One region of the Flaviflexus equikiangi genome, then DNA from elsewhere that is predicted to be linked to it. Evidence: riboswitches for the same ligand, from Rfam matches in the RefSeq annotation. Region 1 holds a riboswitch; each other region holds the start of a gene.
The links. Region 1 has a riboswitch for S-adenosylmethionine ahead of H2O75_RS01550 (hypothetical protein). Riboswitches for the same ligand answer to the same signal wherever they lie in the genome.

Region 1 (4,505 bases):
TGTCCGATATGTCTTGTGCGTCACACAGACCCTTGGAAGGATGGGGCACCTACCGAAGGAGACGAGATGAGAGCTGTGACATGGCAGGGCAAGCGGCACGTGAGTGTCGAGACCGTTCCCGATCCCACCCTTGACGAACCGACCGATGTCATCATCGAGGTCACCTCAACGGCGATTTGCGGGTCGGACCTGCACCTCTACGAGGTGCTGGGGCCCTTCATGGACAAGGGAGACATCGTGGGCCACGAGACGATGGGAATGATCGTCGAGGCGGGCTCCGAGTCGGAACTGTCGGCAGGCGACCGTGTCGTCATCCCGTTCCCGATCGCCTGCGGGCACTGCTGGATGTGTTCGCGCGGACTCGTCACCCAATGCGAGACAACCCAGGTGCGCGAACACGGGTCAGGCGCCGCTCTCTTCGGATATTCACGTCTCTACGGCTCCGTTCCCGGCGGTCAGGCCGAATACTTGCGTGTTCCCCACGCGAACTTCGGGGCTATCACTGTCGGCACCGATCTCCCAGACCATCGCTATCTCTTCCTCAGCGATGTGCTGCCGACAGCGTGGCAGGGCGTGGCCTACGCGGGCGTCCAGCGGGGCGATTCCCTTGCTGTGTTTGGGCTTGGACCGATCGGACAGTTCGCGGCGCGGATAGCAGCCCATCTCGGGGCGACCGTGTACGCGATCGATCCCGTTCCGGAGCGGCGTGCCATGGCAGAGCGTCACGGCATCACCACGTTCGACTCGGACGCTGTCGAGCAGATCAGAGATCTCACGGAAGGCCGGGGCCCTGACGCCGTGATCGACGCGGTGGGCATGGAGGCGCACGGTTCCCCCGTCACCACAGCCGCCCACAGCATCGTCGGCCTCCTGCCCGACGCGGTGGGACGGAAGGTCTTCGAGACAGCAGGTCTCGACAGGCTGGGAGCTCTCTACGGCGCCATCGATCTTGTCAGGCGCGGCGGCACGATCTCGCTGAGCGGCGTGTACGGCGGGCAGGCCGACCCCATCCCCATGCTGTCTCTCTTCGACAAGCAGGTCCAGGTGAGAATGGGACAGGCCAACGTCCATGCCCACGTCGATCATCTTCTTCCCCTGGTCGAGGATGAGTCCGATCCGCTCGGCCTCGAGGACTTCGTCACCCACAGGGCGCCTCTCGAGCAGGCTCCTGCCATGTACGAGACGTTCCAGAAGAAGGAAGACGGCTGCATCAAAGTCGTTCTCGACCCCAGATCATGAGGCTATGGGCGGACAACCGCCCCTCCCCTGGGTGCTCCCGGTTGGCAACGGAAGGGGAAAGATCAACCGGGCCCACCATCCGCCGACTATCGCGAGCCAAAACCTGCGCGCGATGGAAGGACGCTATTCCTGATCGGCTGATTGCGCGTGCTCGGCCGTGTAGGGGAAGAAGGAGATCTTCCCATCCTGCTCGAGGACGGCGAGGCGAATGTCCGACATGTTCTCGTACCCGGATTGACGCCCTGCACTGAGAATCTCGGCGACAGAGACTCGCTGGCGCCGCATCGCCCCCGTCCGTGCCCGACCATCGGCGACGAGGATGATGGGAGGACCCTCGAGGAGCCTGCTCGCTTTTGACCACCTGGACACGACGAGGTTGAATGTCACGGCAAGGAGAGCGAATGTCGCCACCGCTACGAGCCCGCCCGTCAGCGTGCGGTCCTCTCCCGTGATCCCCTGCTGGATCAAGTCCCCCATGGTGATGAAGAGGAGAAGGTCGAAGGAGCTGAGCTCCCCAAGCGTGGCCCTGCCCGCTGCTTTCGTCAGGAGCCAAAGCACAACAAAGGCAATGGCAGCGCGGAGAACGATATCCATCAGGGCAACCTCCATGTCGTCACAGGAACCCCCACATCGAAGCCGTCAGAGCCGACGAGCCGGATCGTTCCACTCGTGCTGGGTTCCCACCGGTCCGAGGCTCGTCCCTCGATCGAGAGACGAGCGTGAGTGGAGCCCGCGGGAAGCTCATACTCGAACCGCACGATCCCACCCCGCAGTGCCGTCTGATCACTGGGCTCTGGCACGAGCAGGAGATCTTCGAACATGTCGAGATATTCCTGATCGATCTCGATACGGAGGGTTTCGGGCAATCCATCCCGGTCGGAGACCTTGACGATCACCTTGAGGTCCAGGCCGGCTCGCGTTGTCACTGGATAGTCCACCCCAACTTCGGCCGTTCCGAGAGCCGCGGTGCGCTGCGTTCCGAGATCAAAAGCCCCGAGGGCAGCGGCAAGGAGGACAAGCGCGAAGAATGCCAGCACGCCCGATCGTGCCCACCGCCGCCACGCCTTATCACTGTCGTGGACGACGTCCTCGAGGAGGGATTCCGGCGGCCGATCTCCTAAAGTCTTCACCCATCCCCCATCATGCTGACTAGAACGAGAACCACCCACCAACATAAGTCGGCGGGTGGCCTACATCATAGCCATATGGCACAGTTTCTTCGAGTCATCAACCGTTCGGGAACTTACAGGGCGTGACCGGGCCGCCTTGGAGACCGATGCAGTGGCCTCCCTCTTTGCCTCCGGTACTGATTTTGAGCATGTTGAAGCTGTCCGACCACCTGACCTTCACATCTGATGAGTGGAGCGCCAGGTTGACCCGGCTCCACAGGAAGAGCGGATCGTGGTTCCACTTCCAGTGGATGCCGCTGTCCGTGGCGAAACAGATGTGGTGCCCAGTCGTGGCGATGATCTCCGCATCTTCCCAGTCATCGCTCCCCGCCGATCTGATGCCGCGAATGTAGTGCATCTTGTGCCCTGGCGAATAGTCGTCACACGTGCCGATATATTCGCTGCGCAGGAGGAGCTCGCTGGGGATGTGAGGGGCGTCGTTGTCCGAAGAAAAGTCCGGGTTCGTCATGAGATTTCCCTTGAATGTCGCTGTCTTCCACTCGGATCTTTTGATCGAGGGCCAATCTTCTCCCAGGGGCACCGCTAGCGATAAGCGGTTGCCAGTCGACAAGCTGAGAGGCTTCACGTCGAACTTCTTGATTGTGGTTTGAGTCTAGCGGGGACTGCGGACAGAAAAGGTCAAGGTTCCGCGAGAGAGGCGCGGAAGATCTCACTGACCACGAAGCACTGTAAGAACCGAAGGGATACGAAGACTCCGTCTGTAGATACAGAAGAAAATCCCCTCGGCCTACGGCCTACGGCATTGGTGTCGGCGGCAATTGAATTTGGTGCACTTCCGGCAATCGAAAACTGAGCAGTTTCAGTCTACATTTTGTTGTTCTTGTCGGTGTCTGATTCGGTACGAGGTTCCTTTCGTGGTCAGTACTTGAGCATGGTGGACAAGCCGGTCGATGATGGCTGTGGCGATGGTCTCGTCGTGGAAAATCGTTGACCAGCTACCGAAAGCGAGGTTCGAGGTGATCAGGATTGATGACTGCTCGTATCGGTCTGAGATGAGCTGGAAGAACAGATTCGCTGCTTCGGGCTCAATGGGAAGGTAGCCGAGCTCGTCGATGATGATGAGCTTAAAACGGCGAATACGGCGCAGCTCTTTAGGGAGTTCGCCTTTGTTAGGGTCTGCTGAAGGTTTGGTTGAGTCCGGGGTTTATGCCGCCAGACCGACGACATCCATCATTATGGCCTCGAATTCGACCGGTGTCAGCTTCCCAAGCCTTCGCTGCCTGCGCTTGCGGTGATACTTTCCCTCGATCCACGCCACGATCGCGAGGCGCAGCTCCTGCCGGGTCCGCCACGGGCGTCGGTCGAGGACATTCTTCTGTAGCAGCGAGAAGAATGATTCCATGGCCGCGTTATCTCCGCACGCACCCACACGCCCCATCGAGCCCCGCAGCCCGTGCCGATTCAGGGCCTTCTGGAATTTCCGGCTTCGGAACTGGCTCCCTCTATCGCTATGCACGATCACGCCCTGCGGGAAGCCGCGCTGCATGAGTGCGTTCTCAAGCGCCCGAACCGCCAATGACGCCTTCATCCGCTTGTCAATCGCATACCCCACGATCCGGTTCGAACACACGTCCTTCAACGCACAGAGGTAGAGCTTGCCCTCACCGGTCCAATGCTCGGTAATGTCTGTCAACCACTTCTCGTCAATCCCATTCGCGGTGAAATCACGCTCCACGAGATCATCCCCTACTGGCGCACCAGCCTGCCTGTAGCGGCGCTTGCGCGTCGCAATGACCGACTGGATGCCCGCAATGTTGCACAGCCGCCATACTCGCCGCTCCGAGACCTCGTAGCCGAGGTCGTGGAGGTCATCAGCGAGAACCCGATACCCACCTTCGTGGTCATCAATATGCAGTTCTCCCAGCACCCCGATCAAGTGCTGTTCTTCGACCTCACGAGCAGAGACAGGCTGTTTCAACCACTGGTAATAGGCCTGCTCACTGAACCCCAATACCCGGCACACCACCGCGGCAGGCACCCGAACACGGGCACCTGCCGCAGCCATCTCACGGACGAGCGGGAACACTATTTTGGGGGCGTGATGTGCACCTGAGACAGGTACGCTGCCGCGCGCCT
Region 2 (4,505 bases), 1.1 Mb from region 1:
AGCGGGAGACGGACACCGATGCAAAGAACACTGAAGAAATACTTCCCCATATTCGTCGCGCCAACAGGCCTTGCCTTCATGATCGCGTTCCTGTTGCCGTTCTTTATAGGTATCTACCTGTCATTCTCATCGTTCACGACGATCACTGACGCGGAGTGGGTCGGACTCGCCAACTACCAGCGGGCACTGGAAGAGAATCAAGGATTCACGAGTTCCTTCACGTTCACTCTCCTCGTCGTGACGGTCTCGATACTCACCGTCAACCTGTTCGCCTTCGCCATCGCGCGCATGCTCACGCAGAAGCTTCGCGGCACCAACTTCTTCCGCTCAGTCTTCTTCATGCCGAACCTGATCGGCGGCATCGTGCTCGGCTACACGTGGCAGTCGATGATCAACGCCGTTCTCGCAAACTACGGGACGACGATCGTGTCCAACTGGGAATACGGGTATGTCGGTTTGATCCTTCTCATCAACTGGCAGCAGGTCGGCTACATGATGATCATCTACATCGCAGGCCTCCAGGCTGTTCCGCCGGAGCTGACCGAAGCGGCCGAGATCGATGGCGCTAGCAGGTGGCAGATCCTGCGGCATGTGACGATCCCCGTCATCATGCCGACGATCACGATCTGTATCTTCCTCACGCTGTCGAGTTCATTCAAGCTCTTCGACCAGAACCTCGCGCTCACCAATGGTGCGCCCCAGTCGAAGACCGAAATGGTTGCTCTCAACATCGTTAACACAATGTTTGCCCGAGTCGGGCAGGAAGGTGTAGGCCAGGCCAAGGCCGTCATCTTCGTCATTATCGTTGTCGCCGTCGCATTCCTTCAGCTGCGAGCTACACGAACCAAGGAGGTCGAGGCATGAGCGCGGTTATCGAAACAGTCGAATCATTCGACGGTCAGGTCCCCGAGAAGAAGGGCAATCCTGATCCAAGCCGGAAGCAGCTCGGTGCGCGCAAGGGCTTCTACTACGTTGTCCTATGCCTCTTGGTCGTCGTCTTCCTCGGGCCCATTCTGTTCATCATCATCAACTCGTTCAAACAGAAGTTCTCGATCAGCTCCGACCCCTTCTCGCTCCCACTGGGCGACATGTGGGCAGGGCTGTCGAACTACACGACAGGTCTTGAACGGACCGGCTTCTTCGAGGCGATCTTCTGGTCGTTCCTCATCACGGTCACATCCGTCGCCACGATTGTCCTGCTCAGCGCTATGACGGCGTACTACATCACGCGCGTCAAGACGTGGTGGACGTCGATGCTCTACTACATGTTCGTGTTCTCGATGGTCATCCCATTCCAGATGGTCATGTTCCCGACCGTCAAGATCGCCGACATGCTGAGCCTGGCCAATCCTGCAGGCATGGTGGTGCTGTATCTCGGCTTCGGCGCAGGCCTGTCCGTCTTCATCTTCTCCGGCTTCGTGAAGTCCATTCCGCTCGAGATCGAAGAGGCTGCCTACATCGACGGCTGTGGACCGCTCCAGAACTATTTCCGGATCGTCCTTCCGATTCTCAAGCCGACAACCGTGACGGTCGCGATCCTCAACGCCATGTGGATCTGGAACGACTACCTTCTGCCATATCTCGTCATCGGCCTCTCCACCCGATACAAGACGATCCCCGTGGTGGTGCAGATGCTGGTCGGCTCCAACGGCAACCGGGACATGGGCGCGATGATGGCAATGCTCGTCCTTGCGATCATTCCGATCGTCGTGTTCTACCTGTTCTCGCAGAAGCACATCATCGAGGGCGTCGTTGCCGGCTCGGTCAAGGGCTGACCGTATGGCAGGGTGGCTTGCACCCGATTCGAAGTTCTACAACGGGTTGGTGTCCGTCACGGACACCATCATCGTCAATGTGCTGCTTCTGATCTTCAGCCTTCCAGTCGTGACCGCCGGCGCAGCACTTGCCGGCGCTCACGCGGCCCTGCTCAAGCAGGTCCGGGAAGAGGGATCGTCGCCCGCCAAGGCGTTCTGGACCGGCTTCCGCACGTCGTTCGCCCGGGCAACAATCGTCTGGCTTCTCATCCTCCTCGCGTTTCTCGTATCGGCGTGGGAGATCTGGGCCATTCGTCGCATGGACTTGGGTGCAGCCGGGACGGCGGCCACGGTGGTGGCGTTGACGGGGGTCGTGCTCGTCGTGTGCTTCGCGATCTGGTTCTTCCCCCTCATCAGCCAGTCAGAGAAGCCGCTCGCCGATGTCGCAAAAAGATCGGCGATTCTCGCTATTGGATACCTCCCTCGCACGCTCGTGTGCCTCGCGACTCTCGGCGTTCAGCCTTTGCTTCTTTACATGAATGTGGACATCATCGCCATCCTGATCTTCGCGAATATGGTGATTCTTCCTGCGGCGACTCTGTACGTCCATGACCTCCTCATCGAGCGGCAGGTCTCGGCAAATTTCTAGGCGAATGAAAGTCCCCATGCCCTCGGGTATGGGGACTTTCTCATGCTCACACCAGTCGATCTCACCTACTGGGCGGGCGTGTCTTGACATACGGACCCGAGCTCGTGTTATTCTGGCGGTGGTCCAGAGAACCAGCAGAGAGCCCCGGCTAGCTGGTCGACAACCCCTCACGTGCGAGGGGTGCCCCGGGTGACGACCAGGCCTTACTTGGCAAGCGAAGCACCGTCCGCGGTGGAGAGCACGAAGGAAAATATCATGACATTCACGAATAACACCCAGACGACACGGCATTCTGCCCCCGTATCGGCTCCGTTCCGACTTCGTCGAATGTTTATGTGGCATAAGTCCATGGCCTGATCCGGCCAACGAGATCTGCCCGGGAAGCATCCCGCCTCGCTTTATGCACCTTCACTCAGCTCCATAGGGAGCCCATTTGCTATACCCAAGGATCAGAAGATGACTATCCAACTGCCATCATCGTCACAGTCACGGCTCAGTTTCAAAGTCCCCTCTATCAGCATCGACCTGTCCTCCCTCGGCGTTGAGGTGTTCGACAGCTCATCAGACTTCGGCGAGGACTTTCCCGTCGAGACGTGCAACCTTCCAAGACTCGCCTCGATGACAAGCGCCGCGCTGAGCGATGGTCTCGCAGCGGTGACGCTCGGCTCGAGCTTCCTCCTCCGTTCAGACCTTCACTTGCGAGACTGCCGTCTCGACGCAGTGCGTGCCAGCGTCAAGCTCACATCGAAGATCACGGGCCCCATTTTCGCTTCGGTGACAGCCGACTCGGTAGGAGAGGCCGCGCTTGAAGCAGTCAAGGACACGGGTGTCGGGCTGGAGATTCTCGTCACCGGCGATGACCTCGGCCCGGTTATCAGCCTGATCGCGGCGGCGCACAGGGACGGTACGCCCGTGACTGTCGCCCTGACGGGTGAAACAGCGTCCCGCATCGATCTCACGGCACTCGGCAGTGTGCTCGATCGGGTCCGCCTGCGCGAGGCAGACCCTCATTCAGCCCGCGAAATCCGTTACTCACTGCGCTCGGCCGCTCTCGAGCAGGGCCGGGATCTCCAGGTCGTCTCCGACCTTTTCATGATCGTGTCCGGTTGCGCGATGGATGCGGAGGAACGCGCGAACCTTATCTCGGCTATCGGTGCCGATCGGTACGCGGAGGGCGCCGCGCGGGTCCTCGGAACCGTCCACGACGTTGCCGATCACATCGAGTCGTGGACAGATCTCGGCGCGGCAGACGCGTTCACGATCCTGCCCGGCTCACTGCCGACAGATCTCGCGTCCACCGTCTGCGGCGTGCTTCCTCTCCTGCGTGCGCGCCGAAGCGCGGAAAGCGCGGAGTAACAGAAAGCGCCGAGTAAGCACGACGAGAAGGGGGAGCAGTTCAATGTGCTCCCCCTTCTGCCACGCCAGCGTTAGTTCCCCTGCTGCTCTGCGATCTGTGCGCGCACAGCATCCATGTCGAGCTTCTGCGCCTGACCAACGAGGTCCTCGAGCGCCGAGGCCGGCACAGCGCCTGCCTGTTCGAAGATCTTGATGCCGTCACGGAAGACCATGAGGGTCGGAATCGACATGATCTGGAAGCTCTGCGCGAGCTCCGGCTCAGCCTCGGTATCGACCTTCCCGAACGTCACGTCCTCATGCTTCTCAGAGGCAGCCTCGAACGTCGGAGCGAACTGGCGGCACGGGCCGCACCATTCTGCCCAGAAGTCGAGGAACACGGTTCCTTCTTTCACGGTGTCGGTGAAGTTGTCCTTCGTGATCTCGACGGTCGCCATGTCTCACAATCCTTCTCTAGTCATCTTTCGTGATACAAGGCCTGTAACGGGGTGGACCTTCGTTTAATTCCCTATACGCTTACTCTCATGACGAACACGAGAGATGACGTTCGAGAGCTTGCAACGAAGGCGCGCGGCGCCGCCAGGGTTCTCCGCAGCGCGTCAACGACGACGAAGAATGCGGCGCTGGCCGCGATCGCATCAGCACTTGAGGCCCACGCACCGCGGATTGTCGCGGCCAATGAGCGCGATATTGCCAAGGGCGTGGCGAACGGGCTGACGGAGGCCCTCGTGGACCGTCTCACTCTGACG
Region 3 (4,505 bases), 300 kb from region 1:
GCTCGTGACAGCAAGGCGTGAGTATGCAGTCTTCAACTGGGTCTCTGGGACGAGCACGGGGACGACTGTGCTCTCCGCGGTCGTCCGGCATACTCGGTTGCGCTGGCACCCCTCGCCGTGGAGATGAGCATCCTGGCGGTGGCGACGATTGCAACCATTCTCCTTTCGTTTGCAGTACTTCGCATTGGCAGTCACCTTCTATTCGCCGCCCTCGTAGCGCTGGTGCTTTGTTTCGTATCTGCCGTCGTCCTTGCCTACCTGCGCAGTATCGCGTCGTCGCTGCAGCAGTCGATTCATCGTAGAAACTGAGGGTTCATGATTATTGCGAATGCTGTTGGCTTTGACGTTGGTGACCATGTCATTCTTAATGAGTTCACGATAAGGGCAGATGAAGGGCGAATCACTGCACTGATTGGGCCCTCAGGAGCCGGAAAGACCACCGCTCTCAACATCCTTGGACTCCTCTTGCCACCGTCAGCCGGCTGGGTCGAGATCAGCGGTGAGAACGCCACCGAGTGGTCGCGGCATGAGAGACGGCTGTTCTGGCGTGATCGGGCAGCGTTCGTCTACCAGGACTCGGGAGTGATCGATGATCGGACCGTTGCCTTTAACGTGACACTCGAGCGCCCGCGACGCAGTCGGCGCGCTGAATCCGAGGCGCGCGTCAACCGCGTCCTCCACGAGGTTGGTCTGTCCGGTCGAGCCGCAGACAAGGCTGGAGTCCTCTCGGGAGGGGAGAAACAGCGGCTCGGTATTGCGCGCGCTCTCTACAAAGAAGCGCGGTGGGGTCTTTGCCGATGAGCCGACCGCGTCGCTCGACGATGCTAATAAGAGCTTGGTGATGGACCTGTTCACGATGCTTGCTGAGAACGGCACAGGCGTCATAGCCGCCACGCACGATCAGACGGTCATGACGCACGCCCACGACATCGTCGAGATATAGGGTTCCTTGCACCAGTCATCCGGTATGTTGCGCCAATTCGCCTGGGAGCGTTTCCACGATCACCTGGGTTGACCGCCGTAGAGAATCAGCTGATCTGTTCGCTGGGCTGAGGTGGGGAGACTCATCAAGGGTTCTCATGCTGGTCGATATGTGAATGGTGGTCGCGTACCCTGGCTCTATGAGCCTTGTTGACGTTTACCGCGCCTGCGGACTCGATTCAGAACCCGCTGCCATCCTCTGGGACATGGACGGGACGATCACGGACACAGAATCCCGGTGGGTTGATTACTCCCGTCACGTCGTTGAAGGGCGCGGCGGGACCTGGACGCAGGACGATGAGGCCGCTCTGCACGGCTCATCGACCGAAGACCATGCCGTGCATCTCCAATACATTCTGCGCCGCGATGGCGGGCAAGAAGCGGATCCGATGGTGCTCTTCGACGAGGTGGCCGGGCTTATGGCCGAACATGTCTATTCGGATCCAGATATCATGCCGGGCGCAATCGAGCTCCTTGACGCATTTGCGGCAGCGGGGATCCCTCAAGCACTCGTCACTGCCACTCCGATTGACCTGGTCGGACCCGCGATCGAGAGCCTGCCGAAACAGTACTTCGCTGCCCGCGTCACAGGTGACGAGCCCTTCCCCGGCAAACCCGATCCGGCGCCCTATGCGGCGGCGATGAGAAGACTCGGTGTGGCACCGGAGCACTGCCTCGCCTTCGAGGACTCTATCCCCGGCGCGACCTCCGCTGCCCGCGCCGGTGCCGCAGTTGTCAACGTCCTCAAAACTGAACTATCGGTTCTCGCCGCTCTGCTCTGATCCGCTGGTTGGAGCCTGACGCCACGGTGGGAAAAGGTGAGTGTCTGTCGTGCGGGAGATTCCGCTTGCGGCCATGAGCCCTCGCGGTGGGCCGAGGCTGGTTGATAGCCTCAAGGCGTGAATACGCAGATAGATTTTGAGTCCATCGACATTGGGTTCGGCACCTCCCCGCTCAAGGGAGACGAGGCCGCGTCGGCTGTAACGGCAGCGATCGAGGTTGGCTATACCCTGATCGACACCGCCTCCCGCTACGAGAACGAAGAAGCGGTCGGTCAGGGAATCCGTGACAGCGGCATCGCCCGGGATGACGTCATCATCCAAACGAAGCTGCGCGGACGCGACCATGGCAATGTGCGCGGAGCTCTCGAGCAGAGCCTGACAAAACTCGGAGTCGACTACATCGACGTGTGGATGATCCACTGGCCCCTCCCCATGCTCGGGCTCTACGCCCAGGCGTACGAGGAGATGGCCAAACTGCAGGAAGAGGGACTTGTCCGCGCCCTTGGCGTCTCGAACTTCCTGCCGGAGCATCTCGACGAGGTCGAGTCACGGACCGGTCTTGTCCCGGTCGTCAACCAGATCCAGATCGATCCTGGTATCCACCGCTCCGACCTCCGCCACGAGCTGACCCGCCGCGGCATCGCAATCCAGGCGTGGTCACCGTTATCCAAGGGAGGGGAACTTTTCGACGCCGAACCCGTCAAAGCAGCGGCAAATGCTCACGGAATCACGCCGTCGCAGGCGATACTCGCCTGGCATCGCGCCATCGGGACGATCCCGATCGTCCGCTCGACGAACGAGGAGCGCAGGAAGCAGAATCTTCATGCAGTGCAGGTGACGCTCTCTCCTGAGGAGGTTCGAGCGATCTCCGCTCTGCCGCAGCGTCCTCTCGGAGAGTGGGATCCCGCCACGCACGACGAGCGATAGAGGAAGACTGCCGGTCGATCGGAGTGATCGGACGAGGTAATGAGAGTATTCGCTCTGCACCTGCCTGGTTGCATGTGAGGGTTGGGTCATAGCCGTGCGGGCACTGGTCGCCTACACTGGTGACTTCTTGATGCTCAACAGCCCCGCGCGGTCCGACAGGTGAGACAGTTGGCGGTGCGGGCCAGCATCGATGTTTAATGAGACAACCATCCAGAGCAGCTGAGAGACCTGGGCTCGACGAAGCTGCAGCAACCGAGGAGAACTCGGTGCTACCGCCCGGACCGATGGAGGAATTCATGATCACCTTGGACGGCGTTCGCAAGGTATACCCGGGGCCGGTCGTTGCCCTCGACGGTATCGATCTGACGATCCCCGCGGGGGAGATCCACGGGATCGTCGGGGAATCGGGCGCAGGTAAGTCCACGTTGATCCGCTGCCTCACCGCGCTTGAGAGGCCGACCGAGGGACACGTGTGGGTCGATGGCGAGGACCTGTCCGCTCTCAATCCCACCGAGCTGCGTGCAGCCCGCCGCTCGATCGGCATGGTCTTCCAGGGCGGAAACCTGCTCGATGCTCGAACGGCAGGCCAGAACATCGCCTACCCGTTGAAAGTCGCGGGCCTTGATCGGGGCAAGCGTCGCGATCGAGTCCAGGAACTGCTCGACCTCGTCGGTCTCGGCGATCGCGGGAACTCCTATCCGTCCCAGCTCTCCGGCGGCCAGAGACAGCGAATCGCTATCGCCCGAGCACTTGCCGCACGTCCCGCCGTGCTGCTGTGTGACGAACCGACGTCGGCACTCGACACTCAGACCACGGACCAGATTCTCACTCTGATCAAGAGCGTGCGGGACCAGACGGGTGTCACCGTCGTCATCATCACGCATGAGATGGCGGTGGTGCGGGATACGTGTGACAGTGTGTCTCTGCTCGAGGGGGGCCGTGTCGTCCAGTCGGGGCGCGTCGGCGACATCGTGGCGGACACGTCGTCGCGTCTTGGCCGCGCCATCGTGCCACCGCCGAGCGTTGACAGCCCACCCCCGGGCAGGAGCCTCATCGATCTCGCCTTCACGTCTCGTCCGGGTGAGCCGGCCAGCTCCCACGTGCTCGCTGTTGTCGCTGAGCTGGGTGCTGACGTGACAGCAGGAACCTTCGAAACACATGGCGATTCTCAGATTGCCCGTCTCGTCATCTCGATCGAGTCGGAGAAGGCAGGCCACACGGTTGCGACATTGACCGATCGCGGCATCGATGCATCGGAGCGTGCAGCATGACATTCGCACTCGATGGGCTTCTCTGGCTAGACCAGCCTGTGATCCAGAATTCTCTATGGGATGCGACGGCTGAGACATTGTTGATGGTCGGCTGGTCGACTCTGGCCACGGTGCTGATCGGTCTCCCGCTCGGCCTGCTCCTTGTCACGACAGCCAAGACCGGCATCAGGCCCGCCCCGATCGTCAACCAGATCCTCTCCGTCATCGTCAATATCGGGCGCTCGATCCCCTTCATCATCCTCCTCATCCTGCTTCTGCCGGTGACGGATTGGATCATGCAGACGAACATCGGATGGCGGGGCATGGTCTTCCCGCTTGCCGTCGGCTCGATACCGTTCTTCGCGCGCCTAGTCGAAACAAACCTTCTTGCGGTCGATACGGGGAAGGTTGAGGCCGCTCAGATGATGGGGGCGACGCGGACACGGATCATGGCAGATGTCATGCTGCGTGAAGCCCTGCCCGGCATCATCCAGTCCATCACCGTCCTCATCATCATGATTATCGGCTTCTCGGCTATGGGTGGGGCTGTTGGCGGCGGCGGCCT

Region 2: linked by a shared signal. The riboswitch ahead of H2O75_RS06645 (LLM class oxidoreductase) and the one ahead of H2O75_RS01550 (hypothetical protein) in region 1 are both predicted to bind S-adenosylmethionine.
Region 3: linked by a shared signal. The riboswitch ahead of H2O75_RS03010 (methionine ABC transporter ATP-binding protein) and the one ahead of H2O75_RS01550 (hypothetical protein) in region 1 are both predicted to bind S-adenosylmethionine.

What each region holds. Positions count from the first base shown of each region.
Region 1 is NZ_CP059676.1:332,867-337,371, reverse strand. It holds gene H2O75_RS01570 (Cof-type HAD-IIB family hydrolase) at 1-24, opposite strand, end outside; gene H2O75_RS01565 (alcohol dehydrogenase catalytic domain-containing protein) at 67-1,239, shown strand; gene H2O75_RS01560 (DUF421 domain-containing protein) at 1,363-1,833, opposite strand; gene H2O75_RS01555 (hypothetical protein) at 1,833-2,369, opposite strand; gene H2O75_RS01550 (hypothetical protein) at 2,467-2,877, opposite strand; SAM riboswitch class IV at 2,894-3,010, opposite strand; partial or broken gene H2O75_RS01545 (ATP-binding protein) at 3,229-3,531, opposite strand; one part of gene H2O75_RS01540 (IS3 family transposase) at 3,574-4,469, opposite strand; one part of gene H2O75_RS01540 (IS3 family transposase) at 4,469-4,505, opposite strand, start outside.
Region 2 is NZ_CP059676.1:1,413,183-1,417,687, reverse strand. It holds gene H2O75_RS06660 (carbohydrate ABC transporter permease) at 19-864, shown strand; gene H2O75_RS06655 (carbohydrate ABC transporter permease) at 861-1,775, shown strand; gene H2O75_RS06650 (MusI family membrane protein) at 1,780-2,403, shown strand; SAM riboswitch class IV at 2,524-2,626, shown strand; gene H2O75_RS06645 (LLM class oxidoreductase) at 2,860-3,759, shown strand; gene trxA (thioredoxin) at 3,831-4,193, opposite strand; gene H2O75_RS06635 (glutamate-5-semialdehyde dehydrogenase) at 4,281-4,505, shown strand, end outside.
Region 3 is NZ_CP059676.1:632,912-637,416, forward strand. It holds gene H2O75_RS02990 (MFS transporter) at 1-57, opposite strand, end outside; gene H2O75_RS02995 (ATP-binding cassette domain-containing protein) at 316-801, shown strand; gene H2O75_RS03000 (HAD family hydrolase) at 1,122-1,763, shown strand; gene H2O75_RS03005 (aldo/keto reductase) at 1,881-2,690, shown strand; SAM riboswitch class I at 2,894-2,981, shown strand; gene H2O75_RS03010 (methionine ABC transporter ATP-binding protein) at 2,987-3,961, shown strand; gene H2O75_RS03015 (methionine ABC transporter permease) at 3,958-4,505, shown strand, end outside.